Regions from separate parts of the Cupriavidus sp. CER-90 genome, predicted to be linked through region 1. Evidence: predicted binding sites of a transcription regulator. Region 1 holds the regulator's gene; each other region holds the start of a gene.
The links. Region 1 encodes sigma-54, which starts transcription at its own class of promoters, with help from an activator protein. Its sites were predicted from a motif close to TGGCANGNAANCTGCTTT; they were not measured.
Positions count from the first base shown of each region.

Region 1 (4,120 bases):
CGGCAAATCAAATGGTTTCGGCCGTGGTGCGAAGGTAACGGAGGATTTCAGTCCGACGCGGGCGCGCGCCCATCAAAAAAGCCGCGCAGATGCGCGGCTTTGCTCTCTTCCTGTCAGTCCTCTTCGGGGACGCTGACGTCCGCCTCGAGGGGCAGTTAAGGATTTGCCAGCCTATTGTTGCTGTAGCTGGGCTTCAGCCATCTGGTACTTGACCGCTTCCCGGTCATGACCCTGCACGCGGTCCTTGTAGCGGATCACCTGCCGGTCGAGCTTGTCGACCAGACAGTCGATCGCGGCGTACAGGTCTTCATGGTGCGCTTCGACGAAGATGTCCTTGCCCTTGAGATGCAGATTGATTTCCGCGTACTGACGCTTGTCCTTTTCCTTGTGGTTGTCGACAGATAGCAGCACGCTCACGCCAATGACCTGATCGAAATGCCTGACAATTCGCTCCAGTTTCGTTTCCACATACTCACGCAGCGGCGGCGTGATGTCGAGGTGGTGTCCACTGATCTTGAAGTTCATAGCGCTTCTCCTTCTGAAAGAGCCGCACCAGGCAGGCGGTTGCGGCTCGGCTACAAAGACTTGCGGAGATTGACTGCGGGGATCTTCAGTGCTTCGCGATATTTGGCCACCGTACGGCGTGCGACCACAAAGCCCTGTTCGCCCAGCAATTCGGCGATGCGGCTGTCGGAAAGAGGATTCCTGGGTTCTTCGGCTCCTATCAGTTGCTTGATCAGCGCGCGGATCGCCGTGGAAGAGGCCGCGCCGCCCGTCTCCGTGGAGACGTGGCTACCAAAGAAGTACTTCAACTCGAAAGTACCCATTGGCGTGGCCATGTATTTGTTCGTGGTCACCCGGGAAATGGTCGACTCATGTAAACCGAGTGTATCGGCAATTTCCCGCAAAACCAAGGGCCGCATCGCTATTTCGCCGTGCGAAAAAAAGTTCTTCTGACGCTCCACAATTGCCTGCGCCACCCGCAGGATCGTGTCGAATCTTTGCTGGATGTTCTTGATAAGCCACCGCGCTTCCTGCAGCTTTTGCTGCAGTCCCGCAGCCCCCGCTTCGCCTTTTGCACCGCGCAAGATCTGCGCGTACATGTCGTTGATGCGCAGGCGCGGCATCACATCCGGATTCAGCTGGGCAATCCAGCCGCTGCCGCTCTTGCGCACGAACACGTCCGGCACCACGAAATCGGCGTCGGGGCGGCTGTACGCATGCCCTGGGTACGGTGCCAGCGAACGGATCAGGTCGTGCGCCGCCTTTAGTGCAATTTCGTCCACCTGCAGCGCTTTCTTGAGGCGCGTGTAATCCCTGACCGCCAGCAATTCAAGATGATGATTGACGATGGACAGGGCCAGTTCGCGCTGCGGATGCTGGAGCCGTTTCAATTGCAGGCTCAGGCATTCGGCGGCATTGCGGGCGCCGACGCCGGGCGGATCGAAGCTCTGCAGCAGCGTCAGCATCGCCTGCACTTCTTCCACCTCGAATTCCAGTTCTTCGGGCAGTTCGGTGCAGATTTCCTCGAGTGACGCACTCAGGTACCCGTCGTCGTCGAGCGATTCGATCAGGAAGATGGCCAGGCCCTTGTCGCGCGCCGAAATCTTGAGCGGCGTCAGCTGTTCCATCAGGTATTCGCGCAGCGTGGGGTCCGCATCGCGCAACTGCATCGGCGTCTTTTCGTCTTCGTCGTTCTGCGGACGGCGCGCGAAGTCGTCGAGGCTCCAGTCGTTGCCATAGTCCTCGCCACCGGAATCGCTGAAGCCTTCTTCCTCGCCGCCGGACGCATGTTCGCCGCGGTCGTCGCCGTTGGCCTGCGGTTCGGACGGGGCCGGCGCCGGGGCGCTTTGCAGGTTGACGGAGCCGTCAGCCGCCACGCGCAGCGGGCTTTCGATCCAGTCGTTCTCGCGTTCCAGCAGCGGGTTTTCCGTCAGCGCCTGTTCCACCTCCTGTTGCAGTTCGAGCGTGGAAAGCTGAAGCAGCCGGATGGACTGCTGCAGTTGCGGCGTCAGGGCCAGATGTTGGGAGAGGCGGAGCTGAAGCGAAGGTTTCATGCGACCTATTCTATGCGCATCTTTCCGTTGTTGGAACGGAATTTGCTACAACCTATCGCTTCGGCTTCCTGATCGGCAACGGCTTTGAAATCGCCGTGGGCAAGTGCGGTAAAAATGACCTGCCGATGACCTGCCGAAAGCCTGTCGGCAGTGTGGCCGCGGAGGCGGCCGGGCCTTACATGCGGAAGTTTTCGCCCAGGTAGACGCGGCGTACCGACTCGTTGGCGATGATTTCCTCGGGCTGGCCGGCGGCCAGCACGGTGCCTTCGCTGATGATGTACGCGTGGTCGCAGATACCCAGCGTTTCGCGCACGTTATGGTCGGTGATCAGCACGCCGATATTGCGCGCCTTCAGGAAGCTCACGATGCGCTGGATTTCGCCCACGGCGATCGGGTCCACGCCGGCGAACGGTTCGTCGAGCAGGATGAAGCGCGGCGACGACGCCAGCGCGCGCGCGATTTCCACGCGGCGGCGCTCGCCGCCCGACAGCGACAGCGCCGGGTTGTTGCGCAGATGCGCGATCTGCAGGTCGTCGAGCAGCGAATCCAGGCGGCGTTCGATCTCGGCCTTGGGCAGCGGCTTGCCGTTTTCCACCTGCAGTTCCAGCACCGCGCGGATGTTCTCTTCCACGTTGAGCTTGCGGAATACCGACGCTTCCTGCGGCAGGTACGAAAGGCCCATGCGGGCGCGTTCGTGAATGGCCAGTCCGCTGATGTGCTCGTCGTCGAGCACGATGTCGCCTTCGTCCAGCGCCACCAGCCCCACGATCATGTAGAACGACGTGGTCTTGCCGGCGCCGTTGGGGCCCAGCAGCCCCACCACCTCGCCGCTTTTCACATCGAGCGATACGTCCTTGACCACCGTGCGCGTGCCGTAGCGTTTCTTCAGGTGACGCACGACCAGCGTGCTGCTGTCGGTGCGGACGGCGGATGCGGAGGACGTGGCAGAGGCGGTGAGCGTGGCGGAATCGTTCATCAGGACTGGCTGGAGGTAAGGCGTTAAGGCTTGGGCGCGGTGGACGGCTTCAGATCCAGCGGTGCGCCCGCGGCGGCGGGGGCGCTGGCGTCCGAGCGCGGCGACAGCACCGCGCGCACGCGGCCCGACGTATTGCCGGCCGTGGTGTTGTTGTCGCCGCCGGTGGCGGTGTAGTACTCGTTGCGGCTGTCGTAGGTGATCACGGCGCCGCGGATCTCGTCGATGATCTTCGCGCCGACGCCCGACACGCGCGCCGCGCGGGCATGCCCGATCAGCTTGTTGATCTCGGACTTGCCGTCGTATTCGATGCGGTCGCCCCAGCCGTCGATGTACTCGTCCACGCCGTCGCGCTTCTGGCGGATATACGCCTGACGGCCGGGCTTGGAGGTGGCGATGGCGTATTGGTAGCCCTCGGGGTCGGTGCGCAGCTCGGCCGCGTCGGACTTCAGCACCATGGTGCCCTTGGTCAGCACCACGTTGCCGGTCAGGGTGTAGATCTGCTTGACGTCATCGTAGCTGGCGTTGTCGGCCTCCAGCACCAGCGGCTTGCCCTGGTCGGCGCGCTCGGCAAAGGCCGGCGCGGCCAGCGTCAGGCCGAGGGCGGCGATGGACGCCAGCAGGGCGGGCGCGAGGCGGCGACAGGGCGATGTCGTCAGGGATGCAGTCATGTTTGGCGAATGGTGAGATAAAGACGGCGGCCAGGATGCGCCGGAGCGTTTGCGTCCCCCGGGGTCACTGGGTCCTGGCCTGCCCCTGCGGCGGGTTCATGATGATGGTGCCGCGTACGTTACCCAGCAATTGTACTTCGCGGGTGACATTGTTGAAGATCATGCCGTTGGCCGTCATGACCGACGGGCCGCGCGTCAGCTCCACCGCCTTGTCGGTCTTGACGATGTCGTCGTTGACCAGCAACTGGAAGTATTGCGATGCCGCGGTCATGCGCGGGTCCTTGGACGGGTCGACGCCGGCCTGGCGCACCACGAACGCATTGCCGTAGAGATCGATGATCGAGCCCTCGGCGTTCATGGTGCCGCGCTGGGAATTGGCGGTGACCGGCGGGCGGTCCGGCTCGTACGAACGCATGGCC
Region 1 is NZ_JBYGYM010000002.1:967,386-971,505, reverse strand. Features, by position in the region: gene hpf (ribosome hibernation-promoting factor, HPF/YfiA family) at 172-525, opposite strand; gene AC24R4_RS14950 (RNA polymerase factor sigma-54) at 576-2,057, opposite strand; gene lptB (LPS export ABC transporter ATP-binding protein) at 2,233-3,033, opposite strand; gene lptA (lipopolysaccharide transport periplasmic protein LptA) at 3,057-3,701, opposite strand; gene lptC (LPS export ABC transporter periplasmic protein LptC) at 3,766-4,120, opposite strand, start outside.

Region 2 (4,120 bases), on a different contig from region 1:
TTGCGCGTTCGCGGCGTCTGTCACGTGCGAAAGTGGGGGGACGTACCGCTCCGCAGCGCATCTGCTGACGCAAACCAGCGACAAAACCCGGGGTTTTCACTTGGTTTGACCTGTCGCATGTGAGAAAACCCCTTTACTTCTGGCTGTTTCCGCTATGATTCAGTGCGTGCCGGCCAGCACGATTCGCGAGCGATGACAGGTGCTACGCTGCGATGGATGGCAAATGGCCGGGACATCAATCTTCAACTCTCGTATATCGATATGGCGACCAAAGCGAAACCGACCGCGAAGACTGCAACCAAGCCTGCTGCCAAGAAGGCCGCAGCAACCAAGGCACCCGTGAAGGCTGCCGCAAAGAAGGCCGCACCGGCCAAGAAGGCTGCTCCCGCCGCTGCGCCGACCGTGAAGCCGCTGAAGGACACCTTCAACAAGTCGAGCCTGGTCGCTCACCTGGTGGCACAAACCCAGCTCGAAGCCAAGGCTGTGAAGACGGTGCTGGCTCACCTCGAAAACACCATCGTCAGCGCGCTGAACAAGAAGGGCGCTGGCGAATTCACGCTGCCGGGCCTGCTGAAGGTGACCGCGCAGCAAGTGCCGGCCAAGAAGAAGCGTTTCGGCAAGGACCCGTTCACGGGTGAAGAGCGTTGGTTCCCGGCCAAGCCGGCCAGCGTCAAGGTCAAGGTCCGTCCGCTGAAGAAGCTGAAGGACGCTGCGGCCTGATCGCCGACCCACTTTGGTAGTCGCCTGCCCGATGCCTGCCCCGTGCAGGCGCCGGACGGCTTAAGACCCCGTGTCTCGCAAGAGCACGGGGTCTTTTGGTTTGTGGGCGCCCGGCCGGCGCCCGGGCGTCAGTACGCCTTGAAGTTCGCCGCCACGCGCTGGCGCAGGAAATCGCCGGCGGTGATCGCCGGATACTGCTTCGCCGGCCCCTCGATCACGGCATTGCGGTTGGCCTGGCAAAAGAACGCCAGGCTGTAGCGCGGGCCCATGTATTCGCCCGGCAGCGGATTGCGTACGCGGTGAAAGTTCGACGGCAGGCGGTCGTCGCTCCAGCGCATCAGCATGTCGCCGATGTTGCAGGTGATCACGTCCTCGTCCGGCGGAATCGGCGTCCATGCCTGGGCTTCCATCTCCTTGCCGGGGCAAACCTGCAAACCGCCTTGTCCCTGGCGCTGGAACAGCAGCGTCAGGCAGTCGAAATCGGTGTGCGCGCCGGCGCGCCAGAGGTCGAGTTTGTCCTGCGCCTCAGGCGGAATCGCGTAGTAGTGGAGCAGGCGCAGCGTGCTCTGATAGTCGGGCGCTACGGGGTCGTGCGCGCGCCTGAAGAAATCGGCGTCAAAGCCGAGCCTGTCGGCAAAGCAGGACAGTACCTTCATGCCGACGTCCCAGCATTGCCGCTCGAACGCAAGCATGGTGGCCTGGAAACCGGGCAGCTCGGCGTCGGTGGGCCACAGCGCGGCCATATGCGGGCGCGTGATCTGGTACGACTCCTTCTGATCGGGCGTGCCGGTGGACGGGCGCACCTGGGCGCGGGTTTCCCAGCCGGCGTTGTTGGCCTTCTGCAGCGGGTACTGGCCCTTGATTGCCTCAGGCAGCGCGAAGAACTGTTCGGTCATGGCAAACGCTTCGCGCACGGCTGTCAGGTCGATGCCGTGGTTTTCCAGCTGGAAGAAGCCAATTTCGACGGCAGCCTGCCAGAGCTGGTCGGCAATCTCGGCTTTGCGTTGGTCAAAATCCGACAGGTCGATGCGGCGGATGTCCCGCGCATCGGTCTCGGTGCCGTGGGCGCCCATGCGCGACTCGCGCGCCAGTTCATGCAGGGGGAGGGTGGTTGTCCTGGTCATGTCGTTCCGGGTTCAGGAAAAGTTGAACGGGTCCGGCCGACCGGGAAAGCGGGATACCTGGAATACCTGGGATGCAGGCAGTCTCTGGCTCTCGAGTTCCGCAGCGGCGCGGACATCAAGAGCAATTTCCTGCCGCCCGCCTGCGCCAATGGGGGCGTCAGGAAACGGGCGGTTGAACGCTTCTACTCTTCAATCATCACCATCGCAGGTTTTGGGCCAGCGCAAATCGAACGAAATCTGGGTATTTTTCACCTTACTGGCGCACGGCAGGGCGGTTGTGGTGCGTGCGAAGGCGGGCCCCGGGGCGGCGATGGTGCAAGACGGCTGCGCCGGGTTCCGTTGATCCGGGAAGGCGATGTCGGCGAACGCCAGGCGTGGAGGGGGCTTGGCGATGGCTATCGCTGGGTCCAGCGCGGATCGCGCTTCTGCAGGAACGCGTCGATCCCTTCGCCGGCATCCTCTTCCATCATGTTGCGCGCCATCACGTCGCCAGCGAAGGCGTAGGCGTCGGCCAGGGGCATCGGCTGCTGCCTGTAGAACATGGCCTTGCCATAGCGGATGGCCGTCGGGCTTTTCGCGCAGATCTGGGCGACCTTGCGTGCGACGGCGGCATCGAGGTCATCGTCGGCCACGGCTTCGTTGATCAGGCCCCAATCGGCCGCTGTCTGGGCGTCGATGAAGCGCCCGGTCACCAGCAGGTCGAAGGCCCGTTTCGTTGCCACGTTGCGCGACAGCGCCACCGACGGCGTGGAGCAAAAGAGCCCGACGTTGATGCCGGACACGGCAAACTGCGCCTGCATGGATGCAATCGCCAGATCGCAACTGGCGACCAGCTGGCAGCCGGCGGCGGTGGCAATGCCATGGACGCGCGCAATGACAGGCACCGGCAGCGCCTGGATGGCCTGCATCACGACGCTGCACCGGGCGAACAGGCCCTGGTAGTACGAAAGCGCGGGCTGGCCGCGCATTTCCCGTAGATCGTGGCCCGCGCAGAACGCCTTGCCCTGGGCCGCCAGGATCACGCAACGCACGCTGTCATCGATGGCGATGCCCTGGAGGGCGCCGTGCAGCGCGGCCAGCATGGCTTCCGAGAGCGCGTTGAACTGCAGCGGCCGGTTCAGCCGCAGCGTCACCACGCCATCGCGGCTGTCATGCAGCACCAGCGGCTCGGTTGCCGTGTCGTCTGACTGCGCTGCCATATCGGGCTCCGTCATCGGTCAATGGCGCAATGATCGCGCGATTTGTTCGCAATGGGGGCGGAATCAGGGTGAATACGGATGCCGGGATCGCGGACGATTGGCGTACCGGTGGGTTGCCAGGGGGCTGCCCGAGCTCACCGCTGGCGCCGGCGGCGGCTCCAAAAAAAAGAGCCGACTTGTGTCGGCTCTCAATGCTTCAACTCGATACGGTATGGCTTATTGCGGACCCAGCTTCTTGATCAGGGCGTCCAGCTTGGCCACTTCTTCCTCGGTCAGGTCGGTCAGCGGCGCGCGCACCGGGCCGGCGTCGTGGCCAACCAGCTTGGCGCCGGCCTTCACGATCGACACGGCGTAGCCATGCTTGCGGTTGCGGATGTCCAGATACGGCAGGAAGAAGTCGTCGATCAGGCGGCCGATCGTGGCGTGGTCGTCGGCGGCCACGGCACGGTAGAAGTCCATCGCGGTCTTCGGGATGAAGTTGAACACGGCCGACGAGTACACCGGCACGCCCAGCGCCTTGTAGGCAGCGGCATAGACTTCGGCGGTGGGCAGGCCACCCAGGTAGGCCAGGCGGTCGCCCAGCTTGCGGCGCACGCGCACCATGGCTTCGATGTCACCCACGCCGTCCTTGAAACCGATCAGGTTCGGGCACTTGTCCACGACCTTGGCCAGCAGGTCGGCGCCGATGCGCGAATTGGCGCGGTTATAGACGATCACGCCGCACCGGGTCGCCTTGCAAACCTCTTCGATATGGTTGGCGATGCCGTCTTCGCTGGCTTCGGTCAGGTAGTGCGGCATCAGCAGGATGCCGTGGGCGCCCAGGCGCTCGGCTTCCCTGGCGTACTCGATGGCCACGCGGGTCGGGCCGCCAGCGCCGGCCAGGATGGGCACCTTGCCACGGCAGGTTTCCACGGCGGTGCGGATCACATTCGAGTAGTCCTGCTGCGTCAGCGAGAAGAACTCACCGGTGCCGCCCGCGGCGAACAGGGCCGAGGCACCGTACGGCGCCAGCCATTCCAGGCGCTCGGTATAGGTGTCGGCGCGGAAGTTGCCCTGTGCGTCGAAATCGGTAACGGG
Region 2 is NZ_JBYGYM010000001.1:504,479-508,598, reverse strand. Features, by position in the region: gene AC24R4_RS02260 (HU family DNA-binding protein) at 262-720, shown strand; gene AC24R4_RS02255 (isopenicillin N synthase family dioxygenase) at 849-1,844, opposite strand; gene AC24R4_RS02250 (enoyl-CoA hydratase) at 2,240-3,043, opposite strand; gene kdgD (5-dehydro-4-deoxyglucarate dehydratase) at 3,260-4,120, opposite strand, start outside.
Region 2: the regulator sigma-54 is predicted to act here: its motif matches at 2,046-2,063, upstream of AC24R4_RS02255 (isopenicillin N synthase family dioxygenase).

Region 3 (4,120 bases), on a different contig from region 1:
GCACGACGGCGGCGGCCAGGGCAACACCAGCGATCAGGCGGCGGAGGGCGGGGAAAGCGACGGACTGGAACATGTTCGGGGGTAAGGCAGGGGGCACGGAAAGACGCAAGGGTATACCCCCAGGGATCGGGCACGAAGAATTTGTTTCTTATTAGCTAATGCCCGAGAGTAGTGCAATGAAAGTTGCCTTTTCGCCACGTCGTAACCCGATTTACAAGCGTTACGGGGCCGGTTACCTGCCCATCGACGGACGAATGCACCGATGCGGGTACAATTCGGCCCACTTTGTACCCCCGCAAATAACAAATGAGCCCCCGTCCTTCCCGTCTGGCGTGTGTAGACGCTCTGAAGGCGGTCAGCTCGCAGCTGATCGTATTGCACCACCTGGCGTTCTACGGACCGATGTCCGATGCTGCCCAGGCCCTGGCGCCCGGCCTGATCGGCTGGCTGGCCGACTACGCGCGCATTGCCGTGCAGGTTTTCCTTGTCATCAGCGGCTTCCTGGCCGCGCGCAGCCTGGCCCCAGGCGGCCGTCTGACCGTGGCGAGCCCTCTGCAGACCATCTGGCGCCGCTACCAGAAGCTGGTGGTGCCGTTTGCCGCGGCCATCCTGGTGGCGATTGCCGGTGCCGCCATCGCGCGCACCTGGTTGCAGCACGATTCCATTCCGGCCGCGCCGCACCTGGCGCAATTCGTGGCGCATGTGCTGCTGCTGCACAACATCCTCGATGTGGACGCGTTGTCCGCCGGGGTCTGGTATATCGCCATCGACCTGCAACTGTTCGCGCTGATGGTGCTGGCGCTGTGGCTGGCACGCGCCGTGGCCCGCAATGGACTGCCGCTGGGCGTGCCGATGGTGGGCGTGCTGGCGATGGCCTCGCTGTTCTGGTTCAACCGTGATGCCGCGTGGGACATCTGGGCCCTCTATTTCTTTGGCGCTTACGGCATGGGATCGCTGGCCTACTGGGCGTCGAACCCCGGCCGCTCGGTCATGCCGCTGCTGGCGCTGGCCGCGATGGGAATGGCCGCGCTGGCGGTGGACTTCCGCCTGCGGATCGCGGTGGCGCTGGCCACGGCGCTGCTGCTGGCCGTCTCGCGTCGCGGCGGCTGGCTGGAAAGCTGGCCGGCCGGGCGCCTGACCGCGTATTTCGGCCGCATTTCGTATTCGGTATTCCTGGTGCACTTTCCGGTCTGCCTGGTGGTCAATGCGGTGGTCACCCACCTGGTGCCGGGCCGGCCCGTGCTCAACGCGCTGGGCATGGGGCTGGCGTGGGTCGCCAGTAACGTCGCCGGCGCGCTGTTCCACCGTTATGTGGAGGCCGCCAGCCCGGTGCGTGCGCTGGTGAACTGGCTGACGGCCGATCTGCCCCAGTGGGGACGCGGGCGCCTGGGTCATCGGGCGGAAGGCTGATCCTCCCGCCATGCCAACGCCAGAACGGCACGTTCGACCGAACGTGCCGTTTTTGTTGGTGCCGACGCCCGATTCGAGGTCGCGCCGGAATCCGGTGCGCGCTGCACCGGGATGTACCGCTCGCGCCCCCCGGGGCGTCGCACCCGGGCACGCCGCCGGTGCGTACGGGATGCCACCGACGGTAACAACCCCAGTTGGGTGTTGGCACGAACGTTGCCTACTATGAACACATAAACCTGACCATCTGGTCAGGATTCGTGTTCCGGTTTCATACCGGGGAGGCGACCATGTCCGACCATATCGTCCTGACCTCGCATGCGCGGCGCGACAAGCCGGCCGAGCCGATCCACTGGGGCGCGCCCACGGCGGCCGGGCGGGGGCCGGTGATCGCCAGCCTGACCGATCCGGCCCAGCGCAACGTGATCGGCACGCACGCCGGGGCCTATGCGATCTACCGGGCGCTGGCCGTGGCCTCGGGCAGCCTGCAGCGCGCGCATCGCCCCGACCTGACGGACACCGCGCCGGCCGAGCCGATCGGCCCCCATGCGCAGTGGGGCGACCCCGACAAGATCGTATCGCTCGATCCGTGGGGCCATCTGGTATCGACGGTCTTCGCCGACCGCATCGCCGCCGGGTTCGATATCCGGCCCACCATCGCCATCACGCGCGCCCATATCAACATGCCGGAATTGCTGGCCGCCATCACGGCGGGCCGCCTGGCCCCGGATGGCGACATCCTGTATCCCAACGGCGATGTGCGCGTCACCAAGGCCGCCATCGATCCGGTCTGGTACCTGCCCGGCATCGCGCGCCGGTTCGATATCAAGGAAAGCATCCTGCGCCGCAGCCTGTTCGAGCAGACCGGCGGCATGTTCCCGGAACTGGTCACGCGGCCGGACCTGAAGGTCTTCCTGCCGCCTATCGGCGGCATGACGCTCTATTTCTTTGGCGATATCAGCAAGCTGGGCCAGGCCGATACCAAGGTGGCCTGCCGCGTCCACGACGAATGCAATGGCTCGGACGTATTCGGATCGGACATCTGCACGTGCCGGCCCTACCTGGCGCATGGCATCGAGGTGTGTATCGAGATGGCCCAGCAGGGCGGGGTCGGGCTGGTGGTCTATAACCGGAAGGAAGGCCGCGCGCTGGGCGAGGTGACCAAGTTCCTGGTCTACAACGCCCGCAAGCGCCAGGTAGGCGGCGACCGCGCCGAAACCTATTTCGCGCGCACCGAGTGCGTGGCCGGCGTGCAGGACATGCGCTTCCAGGAACTGATGCCGGATGTCTTTCACTGGCTCGGGATCCGGCGGATCGACCGCTGGGCCTCGATGAGCAACATGAAGCATGGCGCGCTGACGGCGCAGGGGATCGAGGTGGTGGAGCAGGTGCCCATCCCCGAGGCGCTGATCCCGGCCGATGCGCGCGTGGAAATCGATGCGAAGGTGGCGGCGGGTTACTTCACCAGCTACACGCCGCCGGATGCCAACGAACTCGCCCTGGCAAAGGGCAGGGGGTTGAACGAATGAACGAGTATTCCGCAGGAGGTACGACCGGACACGAACCCGGCACGGGCAGCGGCTGGCACAGCCCGGTGCCGCCCGATCATCCCGCTTCCGCACTGCTGAGCGGCGAAGCGGTGCGCACGCATTGCGCGGTCGTGACCGAATTCGTCGCATCCGGCGAGTCTGAACTGTTTACCTGGCACCCGGACCGCATCCACGCGATTGCGGACTACGTGGCCGCCACCATCCGCCGGCGCTACCCGGATCTGCAGGTGCCCTACCACAGCCGCTGGCGCCATTTCGAGAGTGGCGGGCCGGGGCAGGAATCGATCAACCGCTGGCAGATCCTGTGCGAGCGCGCCGGCATGTCGGGCGCCGACCATTGTGCCGAGCGGGCGCGCATCGGCATCGACCTGGTGATCCCGAGCGTGCTGCTCGATGCCGGCGCGGGCCCCGACTGGCGCTATCGCGACCCGGCCAGCGACATGATGCTGACGCGCTCCGAAGGGCTCGGCGTGGCCAGCTTCGACCTGTTCGCCCGGGGCGGCTTCTCGGCCGAATCGGGCGACCCGCTGCGTGCCGATGCCGAGCGGCTGGCCCGTATCGACGCCTCGACCATCGCCACGGCCTTCCAGGTGGCGCAGCACAACCCGCTGGTGGGCCTGGAAGGGCGTGCCGGCCTGCTGCGGCGGCTGGGCGAGGTCATGCAGGCCACCCCGGCAGTCTTCGGCACGCCGGCGCGGCTGGGCAACCTGTTCGACTACCTGGCCGCGCATGCGAAGGACAACCGCATCGAGGCCGGCTTTGTGCTGCGCACGCTGCTGGTGGCGCTGGGCCCGGTCTGGCCGGGACGCGTGCAGATCGATGGCGTGTCGCTCGGTGACTGCTGGCGCCATCCGGCCGCGCCGGGGGGGCTGGTGCCATTCCACAAGCTCACGCAGTGGCTGACCTATTCGCTGCTGGAGCCGCTGGAGGATGGCGGTCTGGTGGTGGTGGGGCTCGACGCGCTGACCGGGCTGCCCGAATACCGGAACGGCGGGCTGCTCTATGACTTCGAGCTGACCGTGCCACGGGACGGCGAGTTCGCCAGCCGGACCCATACCGTGGACGAACCCGAGATCGTCGAGTGGCGCGCACTGACCGTGACCGGGCTTGACCTCGTGGCGGATGCGGTGCGCCAGGCGCTGGGTCTCAAGGAAGCGGACTTT
Region 3 is NZ_JBYGYM010000001.1:264,626-268,745, forward strand. Features, by position in the region: gene AC24R4_RS01155 (amino acid ABC transporter substrate-binding protein) at 1-73, opposite strand, end outside; gene AC24R4_RS01160 (acyltransferase family protein) at 307-1,410, shown strand; gene AC24R4_RS01165 (GTP cyclohydrolase II) at 1,698-2,936, shown strand; gene AC24R4_RS01170 (URC4/urg3 family protein) at 2,933-4,120, shown strand, end outside.
Region 3: the regulator sigma-54 is predicted to act here: its motif matches at 1,613-1,630, upstream of AC24R4_RS01165 (GTP cyclohydrolase II).